Regions from separate parts of the Paenibacillus sp. NPDC055715 genome, predicted to be linked through region 1. Evidence: riboswitches for the same ligand, from Rfam matches in the RefSeq annotation. Region 1 holds a riboswitch; each other region holds the start of a gene.

The links. Region 1 has a riboswitch for glycine ahead of gcvT (glycine cleavage system aminomethyltransferase GcvT). Riboswitches for the same ligand answer to the same signal wherever they lie in the genome.
Region 2: another riboswitch for glycine. It lies ahead of ACWGOO_RS18930 (alanine/glycine:cation symporter family protein); the one in region 1 lies ahead of gcvT (glycine cleavage system aminomethyltransferase GcvT).
Region 3: another riboswitch for glycine. It lies ahead of sdaAB (L-serine ammonia-lyase, iron-sulfur-dependent subunit beta); the one in region 1 lies ahead of gcvT (glycine cleavage system aminomethyltransferase GcvT).

What each region holds. Positions count from the first base shown of each region.
Region 1 covers NZ_JBSHGA010000015.1:33,069-38,173, forward strand. Annotated here, with positions in the region: gene pulA (type I pullulanase) at 1-144, opposite strand, end outside; gene gcvH (glycine cleavage system protein GcvH) at 680-1,075, opposite strand; glycine riboswitch at 1,373-1,561, shown strand; glycine riboswitch at 1,562-1,658, shown strand; gene gcvT (glycine cleavage system aminomethyltransferase GcvT) at 1,740-2,840, shown strand; gene gcvPA (aminomethyl-transferring glycine dehydrogenase subunit GcvPA) at 2,968-4,323, shown strand; gene gcvPB (aminomethyl-transferring glycine dehydrogenase subunit GcvPB) at 4,320-5,105, shown strand, end outside.
Region 2 covers NZ_JBSHGA010000014.1:23,687-28,791, reverse strand. Annotated here, with positions in the region: gene ACWGOO_RS18940 (PTS transporter subunit EIIC) at 1-1,186, shown strand, start outside; gene ACWGOO_RS18935 (hypothetical protein) at 1,255-1,443, shown strand; gene ACWGOO_RS18930 (alanine/glycine:cation symporter family protein) at 1,733-3,151, opposite strand; glycine riboswitch at 3,310-3,404, opposite strand; glycine riboswitch at 3,422-3,497, opposite strand; partial or broken gene ACWGOO_RS18925 (PTS glucose transporter subunit IIA) at 3,579-3,686, shown strand; gene ACWGOO_RS18920 (thioredoxin family protein) at 3,801-4,316, shown strand; gene ACWGOO_RS18915 (sugar phosphate nucleotidyltransferase) at 4,516-5,105, opposite strand, start outside.
Region 3 covers NZ_JBSHGA010000019.1:46,289-51,393, forward strand. Annotated here, with positions in the region: gene ACWGOO_RS20715 (DUF6359 domain-containing protein) at 1-1,319, opposite strand, end outside; glycine riboswitch at 1,533-1,646, shown strand; gene sdaAB (L-serine ammonia-lyase, iron-sulfur-dependent subunit beta) at 1,857-2,546, shown strand; gene sdaAA (L-serine ammonia-lyase, iron-sulfur-dependent, subunit alpha) at 2,536-3,435, shown strand; gene ACWGOO_RS20730 (Ig-like domain-containing protein) at 3,592-5,105, opposite strand, start outside.

The DNA.
Region 1 (5,105 bases):
CAGCGCTACATGGACTTGCTTCGCAGTCGGTGCCCATATTTTAAACATGCTGCCCGCAGGCGTATAAGTAAGACCCAAATCATGGCCTTCATATGTGGGATATGTTGTGTGCTCAAGCTTCTTGAGTTGACTGAAATCAGACATTCCTGTTCACCACCCATTTCTGTACATCGGCTTTCAGCCTCTGTTCATCCATCATTTATGATGTATACGACTTGTCAGTATACCAGGATTTTGCAAATTCTTCACCTATCTAGGCTATCAAAATAAGACAAGCTTGAAAAGTCGGATGATTTCAAATCCAGATGCTGCCTTCATTTCACACGCACACTCCATTTTATGACAAAATCATGAACAGGCTACAGCAGCAGCCCTCCAAGCACCATAAATAATTCCTTTTATCCCTTCACATGCATGTCAAAACCGCCAAAAAGTCAGGACAGCCTTATCATCCAATACCGTCTTTGTAACGTGAGCATTTAGTCGAGAAGCCATCTTGTCATAAGTACAATTTATGTACGAAATCCACCCTCTAAACAAGAGTAAAACACGTAATTACGCTTGCCAACAAAGATAGCAAAAAAATAGCCGCCATGCCCAATCATCGCGACTATTTTTATACAAAACCGAGCGGACAAAAGCCGCCTTATTCAGTTATCCAACCTACATTGCCCCATTATTACTCATTGGCAGTCAACTGCTCGTACTGATCCGCAGACAGCAGCTTGCTTAGTGCTTCCTCTACATCTTCTCCAATCTTTACTTCGATCATCCAACCTTCTTCATAGGGAGACTCGTTCACCAGCTCAGGTGTGCTTTCCAGCGCTTCATTCATCTTCAAGACCGTTCCCGTCACCGGAGCGAACAGGTCGGATACTGTCTTTACCGATTCAATAGTACCAATCTCTGTCCCCTGCTCAATCGTTGCTCCCTCCCCAGGCAGCTCCACAAAAACGATATCGCCCAGTTGATGCTGTGCAAAGTCCGTAATACCGATTCGTACCGTTCCATCCTCTATGCGCTGAACCCACTCGTGTTCCTCCGTGTACCAAAATTGCTGCTTCACTTCACTCATCCTGCTCCGCCTCGCTTCCCTATGGATTAAATGTTTCGCCTACCCATCCGTGACAGGTTAAGGTTATGACAACAAGAACTATCATGTCAATAATACTAACAAAAATATTTCCACTACTTCATATATCGTTCTAATTAAAAATACGACAAGATATAACAAACGCTTACATATCCTAATTTATAAATAAAATGTTTTTGAAAAGATATTGATGACATTTTTGTTGACATTTCGAATGAATTTGCGTATTAATGGGTAATAACAAGTACTTTTGGAAATACCCGATAACTGTAAACGCGGATGAACGTGGAGGGAGAGACTGCCAAAACTCGCATAGCTGTTGCCGCCTGTGAAAACAAGGTAGCAAGCGAGCCGGATCAAGCTGTTACCGGCAGGACCGGATGACGTATAGCTGATCCAAGGGCAGCGCCGAAGGAGTAAACCTGCACCGCAGGTGAATCTCTCAGGCAAAAGGACCTCTGCTGGACGCATCTCTGGAGAGCATTCGCCATACAGGCGGATCACCCAAGGGGAAACCCGGTACACACCGGGGCAACTCTCAGGTATCAAGGACAGAGCTGAAAAAAAGTGTGTGGACTGCCGTCCATACGTTTTTTTTCGGCCTGTCTTTTTTGTTTAGACGATCACACTGGATAGGAGTGAAAAAATGACTAACTTGCGAAAAACGCCGCTGTATTCGTCCTACGGCACGCTGCCGGGGGTTCGTTGCATTGATTTTGACGGCTGGGAGCTGCCTGTACAGTTCAGTGGCATTCAAAAGGAACATGAGGCCGTTCGGCAACGTGCGGGTTTGTTTGATGCATCACATATGGGTGAATTCTTGGTCGAGGGCCAGGAAGCCGAAGCATTTCTGCAACAAGTGACGACGAACGATGTCAGTCAGTTGGAGCCAGGTCAGGCCCAATACTCACTCCTGTGTTACCCGGATGGAGGTGTAGTAGACGACCTGCTTGTTTACTGTAAAGGGTCGGAGCGTTACATGCTCGTTGTGAATGCCTCCAATATCGACAAGGATTGGGATTGGCTGCTCCGCCATGCGCCTGCATCCGTTCATCTGGAAAACGTATCAGATGCGGTAGCACTTCTGGCATTGCAAGGACCTGAAGCTGCTCGTATTGCCGCAGCCGTGACAGACACGGACATTACGAATCTGGCATCCTTCCGATTCAATGAGGATGTGCAATTGTTCGGGGCAAAAGCGCTCGTCTCCCGCACCGGGTACACGGGTGAAGACGGTTTTGAATTTTATGTGCCCGCGGCGGATGCACCGGCAGTATGGGACGGATTGCTTCGCATCGGTGAGCCGTATGGTCTGGTTCCCGCCGGACTTGGAGCCAGGGATACACTGCGCTTCGAGGCGCGGCTGCCACTGTACGGACAAGAGTTGTCCGCTACCATTTCGCCACTGGAAGCTGGTTTAGGCTTCTTCGTCAAGCTGAATAAGGGAGATTTTATCGGCAGTGAGGCCCTGCAACGTCAGAAAGAACAAGGCATTCCGCGCAAGCTGATCGGACTGGAAATGCTCGACCGCGGCATCCCGCGTGCTCATTACCCCGTTTTTGCGGAAGGACAGCAAATCGGCGAGGTCACAACGGGAACCCAGTCGCCCACCTTAAAGCGTAATCTGGGTTTGGCTCTGGTAGACAGCCGTTTCAGTTCCCTATCCACGCCGCTGGAGGTCGAGATTCGTGGCAAGCGCCTGCGCGCCGAGGTGGTAGCCGCACCCTTTTATAAACGCACACGCTGATTTAAATACTCGTCTTACTAGCGATCTTGATCCGTTACTAACCGCTGCGCAGTTGGCAATCGTTTATGAATCATTTGTTAACCGTTTACGTTTTTACGATTTTGTTGGTTGAAAGGAGCCAGACCCAATGAAACAACATCGCTATCTTCCCATGACTGAACAGGATCAAGCCGAAATGCTACACGTGGTCGGCGCATCGTCCATCGAAGATTTATTCAGCGATATTCCTGAGGCGATCCGGTATGAAGGGGAGCTTCCCCTTTCTTCTCGGCTAGACGAAAGAGCCTTAACCCGCCACTTATTCGGGCTGGCCGGGCAAAACGCCAATACTGACACGCACGCCAGCTTTCTCGGCGCAGGGATTTACGATCATCATATTCCATCCGTCATCCAGCATATCACTTCACGCTCAGAATTTTATACAGCCTACACCCCCTATCAGCCGGAGGTAAGTCAGGGCGAGCTGCAAGCCATCTTCGAATTTCAATCGTATATATGCGAATTAACAGGCATGGCTGTAGCCAATGCCAGCATGTATGATGGAGCGACTGCGCTGGCAGAAGCGGGCTCATTGGCCGCCGCTGCCACCCGCCGCAAGCAGCTCATCGTATCGCGGACCGTCCATCCGGAGTCACGTCAGGTGTTGGCTGCCTATGCACGCGGGCTGGATTTGGATATCGTGGAGATCGACTGTGCAGACGGCGTAACTGATGTGAAGGCGTTAACGGCAGCCGTATCGGATCAGACGGCGGCTGTTTTGGTCCAAAGCCCTAATTTTTTGGGGGCCGTGGAAAATCTGAAGCCGATCGCTGACCTGATCCATGCGCACAAGGGTCTTATGGTCGTCAGCGCCAATCCGCTGGCGTTGGGCTTGCTAGAAGCGCCAGGCAAGCAGGGCGCGGATATTGCCGTAGGAGACGCGCAGCCGCTTGGCATCCCCTCCTCCCTCGGCGGCCCGACCTGCGGTTACTTTGCCGTTTCTCAGGCGCATATGCGCCGTATCCCCGGACGCATTGTCGGCCAGACCACAGATCGCAACGGCAAACGTGGCTTCGTGCTGACCTTGCAGACACGGGAGCAGCATATCCGCCGAGAAAAGGCTACCTCTAACATATGCTCCAATCAGGCGTTGCTCGCTTTATCTGCCTCTGTGTATTTGTCCGTCATGGGTAGGCAGGGCATCGCGGAAGTAGCCGAGCTAAACTTGCACAAAAGCCGTTACGCATTGGAGCAATTACTGGGCTTGAAGGGCGTAACCGCCTCCTTTACCGCTCCCACCTTTAACGAGTTTGCTCTTCGGTTACCTGAGAATACCGATATGAATAAACTGCAAGCCGGATTGCTTGCTGCCGGATTTATCGGCGGCTACGATTTAGGGCGGGATTATGAGGAATATACAGGTCACATGCTGATTGCCGTGACAGAGCAACGAACAAAGGAAGAGATAGATCAATTCGTTCACACCTTGGGGGGATTGCTATGACACACACCACCGGACAAGATCAGGGTATACCGAATCCAGAAGTCGAATCCAATCAAAATCAGATGAAAGAGCAGGATCAGGCGCTCATTTTTGAATTGAGTAGACCGGGCCGGATCGCCTATTCCCTGCCCGAATGCGATGTTCCCCGCCGTCCGGTAGCAGAGCTTTTGCCGGATTATGCACAGCGTAGCGAGCCTGCAGCATTGCCCGAGGTATACGAAATAGACGTTATTCGACATTATACCGCCCTGTCACGACGCAATTTTGGCGTGGACAACGGATTTTATCCGCTCGGCTCCTGTACGATGAAATACAACCCCAAGGTGAACGAGGATGTCGCCCGTTATGCAGGCTTCGCCAAAATCCATCCGTACCAGCCGGAGGACAGCATCCAGGGAGCCATGGCACTGCTCCATACGCTTCAAAACGATCTGGCCGCGTTAACCGGCATGGAGGCCGTCACCCTTCAGCCCGCTGCGGGCGCCCATGGCGAATGGACCGGGCTGATGATGATCCGCTCCTACCACGAAGCACATGGTGAGCGACGTACCAAGGTGCTCGTGCCGGATTCCTCGCACGGAACGAACCCCGCCAGCGCCGCTGTGGCAGGCTTCGAAACGGTTACCCTCCCCTCCACACCACAGGGGCTGGTGGATCTGGACGCGCTGCGTCAAGCCGTAGGCAACGACACCGCTGCGCTTATGCTGACCAATCCGAACACGCTCGGGCTGTTCGAGAAGCAAATCGCTGACATTGCCGCGATTGTGCATGAAGCGGGTGGC
Region 2 (5,105 bases), on a different contig from region 1:
GGACATGGGGGTACTGGGTGGTATTTTTATCGGCGGATGGTCTGCTTTTCTGTTCAAAAAATATCACAACATCCAGCTTCCGGATGGGCTCGGTTTCTTCTCGGGCAAACGTTTCGTCCCTATGATCACGGCCTTCACGACCATGATTCTGGCCATTCTGCTCGGTATGATCTGGAGTCCGATACAAGATGGGATTACAGCCTTTGGCAACTGGATTGTCGGCTTTGGGGGAATCGGGTCGATGGTATTCATGATTGCTAATCGGCTGCTGATCCCGCTCGGTTTGCACCATGTATTGAACTCTATTGCGTGGTTTCAAATCGGTGACTACACTAATGCAGCAGGCGAGGTCGTTCATGGTGACCTGACGCGTTTCTTCGCGGGCGATATTTCGGCAGGTATGTTTATGTCCGGCTTCTTCCCCATTATGATGTTCGCTCTGCCTGCGGCTGCCCTCGCGTTTATTCATACGGCCAAACCGGAAAAACGTAAAGCGGTCGCCTCCATCTTCATCGGTTCTGCGCTGGCATCGTTCCTGACCGGAATTACCGAGCCCCTCGAATTTTCCTTTATGTTCGTTGCACCGTTGCTTTATGGCATCCATGCACTGCTTACAGGTCTGAGTGGTCTGATCATGTACCTACTGGATGTCAAACTCGGCTTTTCTTTTTCGGCAGGACTCATTGACTATCTGGTCAATATGAAGCTCTCCACCCATCCATTGCGAATGATCCTCGTCGGGCTTGCTTTTGCCATCGTATACTACTTCCTGTTCCGATTCATCATTCTCAAATTCAACCTAAAAACCCCTGGGCGTGAAGACGATGCAGAAGACGGCCTCCTGTTTGACACTAACGAACCCAAATCCAATGAAAAGGCGAGTGCCGCATCCGATAGTCAGTCCAGTCATGTAGGCAAGGTGGTGGCCTATCTCGGCGGTTCAGACAATATCCAAAGCATCGATGCGTGCATCACACGGCTGCGTCTCGTCGTCAAAGACGACAAAGCGGTTAACGACCAAGCTCTCAAACAGCTCGGAGCGTCGGGAGTCATCAGGCTTGGCAGCGGTACGGTACAGGTTATTTTCGGTACGCGATCCGAAATTCTGAAAGACGAAATACAACGGCTAAACCATTCACAACTTGTTCAGCAGGTAGACCATCTCAGGCAGCAAGAAGGGAAATGACGTGAAGACAGCTTTGAACAAGCAGGTCTGCCCAGTGATTCTGCAAAGGTCAGTGCTACGATTCGCACATGGGCGACTATATGGCCACCGGAGAACAGCTTCAGCAAAAGGTCGGAAGCCGTTCGTTTTTAGCCGGCAATATTGTAAACGTTTATATTCAGATGCTTGCCCAAAATACGGACCTGTACTTCAAGCGGACGGCAGCTACATCGGTAATCAATCCCCCTCATACCGTTTGGGCTGGCAAACCGCCGTGACTTTTCACAAAAAGCAATTTACTCGCCAATACGGATGGCTGAACCCCCGAATGGAATGCTTCGGTCCATAACGGAAAAGTTTCCTCTTTTGTAGGCGCAATCTGGATGAAGCAAGTTCTAACGGAGGCCGCGCCGGATACGCATCTATAGAGCGCCAGCCAGCTTTATCCTGCTCTAAACGCAAAAAGGGAGTTCCTCCCAGCTTGTAATGGCTGAGGGACACTCCCTTTCGTTATCCTTGCAAATGATCTTGCAGATTCAATATTCTTAAATCCGAATATCTCGGACTTTATGAGCTGACCGTTTGTCCTTTTTCTTCTATTTCTATGGCTGCACCTGCACTGGCACCTGCAAGTATTCCTTTTTTCTTGTCAGGATACAAGGAATCCATATAGGTACGGGTTTCAGCAACGACAATTCCTGACAAGCCGAGCAGTGCAATCAAGTTCGGGAAGGCCATCATGGCGTTAAAGATATCTGCCAGCAACCAGATCGCATCCAGCTTAATAAACGCGCCGCCGGCAACCAACGCAATGAACAGATAACGATACGGCTTAATCCATTTGACACCCAGTAAGTATTCAACACAGCGTTCTCCATAGTAGTTCCAGCCAAGCATCGTGGTGAACGCGAACATAATCAGAATGATTGTGAGCAGTTCCGCACCCAGCGGGAATGCGCTCGAGAAAGCTTGCTGCGTCATCAAGCCCGCATCAGTAGGACCGCTCCATACGCCGCTAACCAGCAGCGTCAACCCGGTCATCACACAAATAATCATCGTATCTATAAAGACGCCTGTCATGGAAATCAACCCCTGCTCCGCAGGCCATTTGGTTTTGGCGGCTGCGGCTGCAATCGGTGCGCTTCCCAATCCGGCCTCATTAGCAAAAATTCCTCTCGCTACCCCGCTGCGCATCGCCAGCATAATTGTAGCCCCGGCAAATCCACCCGTCGCAGACGTCGTAGAAAATGCCGAATGCAGCACAAGCGCGAGTGCGGCAGGAATCTGATCGGCGAACCGAATCAGTACGATCATACAGATCAGCACGTACAAGCCTGTTTTGAAGGGAACGACTTTTGTTGATACCTTGGCAATGCTCTTGAGCCCTCCAATGGTAACGAGTCCCGTAAGGGTAGCAATGATCAATGCCGTTACAATCGGCGGAACACCAAAGCTGTTTTCGGTCGAGGATACAATCGCTTTGACCTGCGGAAATGTTCCAATCCCGAACAGCGCCACCAGCATTCCGGAAAAAGCGAACAGCATCGCCAGCGGTTTAAAGCGGCGTCCAAGCCCTTTTTCAATATAATACATCGGGCCGCCGGAAAATTGTCCATTCCGATCCTTCACCCGGTATTTTACCGCAAGCACACCTTCGGCATATTTCGTCGCCATCCCGAAAAAGGCTGCAACAACCATCCAGAACAAGGCACCCGGTCCGCCCAGTTTTATCGCTGTCGCGACGCCGACAATGCTTCCTGTACCTACTGTGGCCGCCAGCGCCGTACTCAGGGCCGCAAAACTGCTGACATCCCCGCTGCCTTCATTCGGGGCCTTGCCGATCAGCTTGATCGCCAGGGGAAGGCGGAAGACCTGCAACATTTTCAAACGTATGGTCAGCCATAGACCTGTTCCCATGACGAGAATGATCAGAGGAGCACCCCATATCCAACTGCTAATCGTTTCTAGCACATGTACCAAATTCATTTCAACCCGCTCCTCCAGCATATTAATAAACAAAAAAGAGTCAAATCCGCTGATTCGACTCCTGGAGAGGTTAAAGGCACGAAAAAATACAACCATCTTGTGCAGGATCAGCCACTAACAGCTCATAAAAAAGCCTAGGGCATCCCCTGTCACAGGTTATTCGCGTCTCTGTCCTTTTGCCTGAGAGTTTAAGCAGATGATATCTGCGGTGCACCTTCGGCGCCCAATTAAGGGTCTCTCCAGAGTTCTGTCCGTTTACGGTCCCACTTGTTGCTGTAATCAGCCAAGCACCTGAGAGTTTTGCCCCTTCGGTCGGAACTTACGTTCCATCTCCCGCAAACATCAACCAGACATATGAAATTGTTTTTTATTATACAAAAAAATTTCAGCTTTTTACAAGTGAAAAATTTGTGAAGTCGTTTCGTTTTTTTTTGAAAAGCACGTAAAAGAAGGCGATATGGTTAAGCAAGGGCAACTGTTGCTGGAATTTGATATCGAGCAAATTAAAGCCGCAGGCTTTACAACGGCTACGCCGAAAGCTTTCCAGATGGAGAGCTTCTTTTTCGTACATAGTGAGACAAGTATTACAGCGAAAAATGGAAATATCATTTATGATATGTATAGGGTTGTTAAATAAAGGGGGATTTCCGTGAAAAAAGGATATATCATCGGTTTAAGTGTGATTGCGCTGCTCGTCATTGCTATCGCTATTTCGGCTGTGTTCAAGTTTCAGGATCTGGAGCAGGTTGTTCAGCAGAAAGACAAAGAGATTCAAGCGAGCAAAAGCAATTATCCCGAAATATATGACCACTTGAATGCAGTTACGTTTGATGGTTTTAAGAATTTAATTCAGCAGGATCAAAGTGTGTTTGTCTATGTCGGCAGACCCAGCTGTGGTGACTGCAACCGTTTTGAGCCTAACTTTAACAAGATGATTGAACAGTATCATCTGGACTCCAAAATTACTTTTTTCAACGTACATAAAATTCATGAGGACAAGCCCCAATGGAATCAATTCAAAGCGGATTACAACGTTAAATACACCCCCACTATTGCAGAATTCAGACAGGGCAAGCTAGTTGATAAAATAGAATGGACGCCTGAAAGAGACCTCAGTACGGATGTCGTAAAAGAGTGGCTGATTTCCAAGAAGCTTATTCTATAAGCCTCTTGCTACGCTATGCATTACGGTACACGTACAAGCTGTTTATGCGGAAAAAAGGTATTCACGCGTTCAACGCATGAATACCTTTGTTAAGTAAATAAATATAAATTATCCACTATTAAAAAATAGTTCCTACTCCTTCATCACTACCTTCTGATAGCCTCGTTCATCTACATCCGAGCCCTATACTGTAGGTACTTCATAGGGTATGAGTGTCAAGCGGATCGGGAAATTCATATCGGCTAATATCCGTTTCCGATACGATATGTCCGATTTGTGACTCGATGAATTCCAAATCCCCCTCTACTGCTCCTATAAAATGCTTTGCACCGGGTTCTACGACGATGACCTCACCGGGGCTGACCGTCTGTGTTACGCCATTGATACAGACGCTTCCGATTCCTGAGACAATGGTCCAAACTTCTTTACGGAACTGATGCTCATGATAGCTGATAAATCTTCCAGCCGAAATGACAACACGTTTGGTAACTGTCTGTAATCCACTTGCCGCTTGTTGATGGGATAATACAGTTTGTTTCCCCCAGAAGCGCTCTTCAAAACGCGGGCCGATTTCAATTTCCGCCACCATATCCTTAATGCCTGTAGAAGATTGTCGATCCGTGACCAGCACGCCATCAGGCCCAGCAACGACAATAATACCTGGAACATTCCAGATGCTAACCGGAATTTCCAGTTCATTGATAATATGCGAATCATGTGAAGCTTCTGAAATATAGCCAGGACCGCTCAGCTTCGAACTCATTTCCCGTACCAACGAATCCCAGGTCC
Region 3 (5,105 bases), on a different contig from region 1:
CCGTTTTCCTCACGTACATATTTCGGTGTGGCATCCTCAACTGGCGAAGAATCACCGATAAACGCTGCCTTGCCCTGACCTACCTTGGCTACAGCAGCATAAGGACCCTCAGCACGGCCCCCGTCGTTATAGACACCCTGGTCCACGGCATTGCCCCATTTTTTCGTGCCTGTAGGGATATAAGCGATTCCTTTAGCCTTGGTCGGGTCAATAATCGCCAGTGTAGAACCAGCATGCATCGCAATCGAACGTACACCTTTCGTAATGCCGAAGGATTGATCTGCCGCTACGATATCCGTAGCATTCACGTCACCAAGTGCATTGTAGCGGAAACGAACGCCAAAGTTCGTCGCCAGCCAGTCGGAACTGGTTAATCCCTGCATAGCCGGTGATGCAGCTTCTTCTGTAGTCATGCCTTTGGCCGGATTGGAATAGGCTCCACGGCGGTAGCCGTTCATAACCTCGGAGGAATCCCAACGGTTTTTGTTCCGGTCAGCGTTATAGTGGTCAGAAATGAAGAAAATGCTGCCTCCATTCTTCACATATTGTACCAGAGCAGCCTGCTCGGATGCCTTAAAGGCAACATTGGCTTCACCAATGATGAACACATCGTATGGACGCAGCTTGTCGTACGTTATAGCCTGCTCTCCATAGGTAAAAGGGATGGAACGGTTCAACGGGTCCACCGTAAAACCTGCATTACGCAGTCCGCCCGCAAAATCGGAAAAGGCGCCATCTATAACCCAATCCGCCGCTCCGGCAGTCTGCGCGTGCGTATTATCGAACAGCACTTTTTTGCCTTTTCCATCCGGCAATGTCGTACCAGGTTGACCCGGGGTACCAGGATTACCGGGATTCCCAGGCTCGCTTCCGCTTACCAGTTCCACAGCGCTTGGGCTTTTCACTCCGCCAAAATTGTTATAGGCACCAAGCGCACCCGTCACACGAATTTTACTGCCGATCAGCTCAGGATGGCCTGACAGCCCAAATGGTCCTCTATACGCGGATGTCAGTTGTACATTTAACAGTTTAGACGTATTGCGTTCACTCGCCTGATCCGCAATCAGTACGTTAAAATCATTTTCAAACGGTGCAGAGAAATTAGCCGTTTTCGATCCGGCGGCATGTCCGACGACGTAGCCTTCTACCGTCACCGTACTTCCACTGCTTTGGCGCTGAAGCGCTTCCGCTACCGTCAATGCGCCTTCTGCCTTGACCTGACCGAATGGAACGAAGATCCCTACTAGCAGCGATACGATTGCCGCCAGATGCAGCATTCCTTTCAAGCGTGAACCTGTGAACCAGAAACCTTTTACCATACGTAAACGCCCCTCCCATTATTCCATAAATTAGTTTGTTCTCTATCAGATTAGCTATCAGTCTTCTAATTCCTTCCTGATTTCATCCATAATTGTGTAAAGTTTAATAATTTTTTTCGAGAAGGTACCTGATTATATAAAATCCCAGCCTGTGATTGACACCGGGCATGGCATACATTACGCTTAGGAGGGAATGTTGAACGGTATACGCGAATGAAGATGACGGGAGAGTCTGTCTGGGAAGCACACCCCGGCGGCACCGAAGGAGCAAGACGCTAGCACCCGGCTGGCGGATAATCTCTCAGGTCCATGTATCGTCATCTGACGCAACTCTGGAGAGAGCGCAAGCCACCCAAGGGGTAAGGCGGTATTACACCGCACAAAACTCTCAGGTAACGAGGACAGAGATAAGGGAGATTTCCTTATCCTGTCCTTTTTTGCGCTCACATGCTGCGTCAGCATTAGAAACCGTCACACCCGCGCAAAGGCACGGCATCACCATATACTATGGTATTCAAACATACAGGGGGCCACACCATGCGTTTCAAAGATGTATTTTCCATTATCGGTCCGGCTATGACCGGACCCTCCAGCTCGCATACTGCAGGCGCGGTGCGGCTCGCACGCGTTGCCCGGCACTGGCTCGGTGCGCAACCTGACCGTGCCCGCATGACGCTGTATGGCTCATTTGCCGATACGTACAAGGGACACGGCACAGACCTGGCACTCATTGCCGGACTGCTGAATTACGATACAGACGACCACCGGATCCCGGATGCCGAGCAATGTGCAGAGCAAGCCGGGATGGAACTAGAGTTCGCCGTCAGCAGACTACCTGCCCCCCATCCGAACACGGTCCGCTTCGAGCTATGGAAGGGCGAAGACCAGCGCACGCTGCTAGGCTCCTCCATCGGCGGTGGAAACATTCATGTCCAGCAGCTTAACGAATTCCGGGTCAATCTAACCGGAGAGCTGCCTACATTGGTGCTTCTTCACTCGGATAAGCCCGGAACATTAGGCATGGTGACTTCGGCGCTGGGCGCGGCTCACATTAACATTGCCTATATGCACGTAGATCGCAAAGGCCGGGATGGCGAAGCGCTCACTGCCATTGAAACCGATAGCCCCGCTCCGGCTGAATTAATTGCCGAATTACGGGCATTGCCTCATATGTACGAAATCAAAATAATTAATTTAAAAAAAGGAGCTGAATCCGATGCGGTTTAACCATCTGCATGAATTAGGTGCCTTGTGCGCCGAGGAATCCACTACGATGGGCCGGCTGATGATCAAGGAACAGGTACAAGAGACGAACACACCGGAGGAAGAAGTCTTCCGCCAAATGTCTGATTATTATGAAGTCATGAAGGAGGCCGTTCATCGGGGACAAACACAGGACACTGTATCCCGCAGCGGATTGACGGGCGGCGACGGCAAACGTCTGGCGGAATATTTGCGCGCAGGAGAAACCTGCTCTGGCGACGCCTCGGCGCTCGCTATGGCGTACGCCCTCTCCGTATCGGAGGTCAATGCGTCTATGGGGCGCATTGTCGCCACGCCCACCGCAGGCTCATGCGGGGTCATCCCCGGCGTGTTCATCAGCGCGCAGGAGCGGTTTGGCTGGGATGACGAGCATATGGTGCGCGGACTGTTCGCCGCTGGAGCGATTGGCTACGTCATCGCCAACAACTCCTTCATCTCCGGTGCGGAGGGAGGCTGTCAGGCCGAGATTGGCTCAGCCATCGGGATGGCCGCAGGCGCTATGGTCGAGCTGCGCGGCGGTACGCCGGAACAGGCCATCCATGCAGTGGGCCTCGCGCTCAAGAACACCCTCGGCTTGATTTGCGACCCCGTCGCCGGACTCGTGGAGATTCCATGCATCGTGCGCAACGGGCTGGGAGCCGTGACCGCGCTTGCCGCCGCGGATATGGCTCTGGCGGGTGTGCGCAGCGCCATCCCGTCTGACGAAGTCATCGACGTGATGCTTGAAGTCGGCAGCGCGATGCCATCCAAGCACCGCGAGACCGCCAAAGGCGGCCTGGCCCAAACGCCAACTGGTAAGCGTTTAACCGAATCACTTACGCGCAACATACCAGCCAAGAAGGATAAGTCATAGCTTCTAGGCGACTGCCACCCCAAATACACATGGGGAGAGAAACAGTCGCCTTATAAGAAAAGAGCAAGCATATCGTCCCTGGACGTATGCTTGCTCTTTTTTACACTTCACTCCGTTGCAAGTCACATCCATGTGCCTCCCCAAAAATAGGGCAGCTTACTGAACATTTACCTGTACCTTCGTCGTTTTACCTGCATATTTCACAGTAATTACAGCTTTACCTTTACCCTGTGCCTTAATGCTGCCGTCTTTGACCGTAGCAACAATAATTCGGGACGAGGACCAGATAGCCGGCTTGGATACATCCTTCTCCGACTCATCCTTATACGTAGCTGTAGCCGTAACCTTAGCTACCTGTCCTGCTTTCAAATTCAACGAGACTTCGTTAGTCTGCAAATATTTAAGCGTATCGACATCCACCGGTACGGTGATATATTTCCCGCCGAACTTCGCTTGAATATTGGTTTTACCGTAGCTTACTGCGGTAACCCGGCCCTTTTTGACCGTAGCTACCTTATAATTGGACGTTTTCCATTCGGCTTGGGCCGTAACGTCTTTTTCTTTGCCATCACTGGATTTGACCACAATCGCGATGGTTTTTTGATCTCCGGATTGAAGCGATAACGCGATAGCATCCGTCTCAATCTGTTGAGCTACATCCACTTCTACTGTAAATGTAATGCTTTGCTTGCCATAAGAAGCGGTAACGGTTGCCTTACCGCTGCCATTAGCTTTGATCAAGCCCTCGCTAACCTCGACCACCTTCACACTGCTGGTGGACCAGGTGGCGTCCTTGGTTACATCTGTTTTGGTACCACCGCTCTTGACGCCTGTTACTTTCAACTGCTTCGTTTCCTGGGCACCGAGCGCAATTACGCGTGTGTCTGTTTCCAGACGGTCTACGAGGCCGACTTGTACGTTGATCGCCAGCTTTTTGCCATTATAGGTGGCGGTAATAACCGCCTTCCCCACTGCTTTACCTGTAATTGTACCTTTGGACACCGAAGCAACATCTTCCGCACTTGAAGTCCATTCTGCATTCTGTGTCACATCTTCCTTACGTCCATCGGCATAAGTAGCAGTCAAAGTTGCAATGTAATCCTCATTAATATCAATCGTTGCTGTTTTGGAGGACAGGGCCAGGCCACCAGGCACATTCACAGATACCGTCGCTGTGACTGTTTTGCCGCCATAAGAAGCAGTGATCGTTGCCTCACCTGTTTTATAGCCCGTTACTTCGCCCTTACTGACAAATGCAATATCTTCATTGCTGGATTTCCAGCCTGCCTTGCTTGTAATATCTTCTTCCGTACCTGTTACGTACGTCGCGGTCAGCTTGAGCTTTTTGGTTTCCTTGGCATTCAGGCTCAGCTTCTCCTCACTCAAATTGAGATATCTGGAGGTTTCAACGTCTATTTTAATCGCAACTGTCTTATCACCATACTTAGCGGTCACCGTAGCTGAACCCGCTCCAATTGCCATAATCGTTCCTTTATTCACCGTCGCAATTTTCTCATCACTTGTTGACCATGTCGCTTTATCTGTGATATCGGTTACCGTTCTATCCGGGTAAACGGCAGAAACCTGTACTTTTTTAGATTCATCTAAATTTAGAAAAATATTGGATTCGCTGGCTTTCAGCTTATTCGTTTGATCGACATCCACCGAAA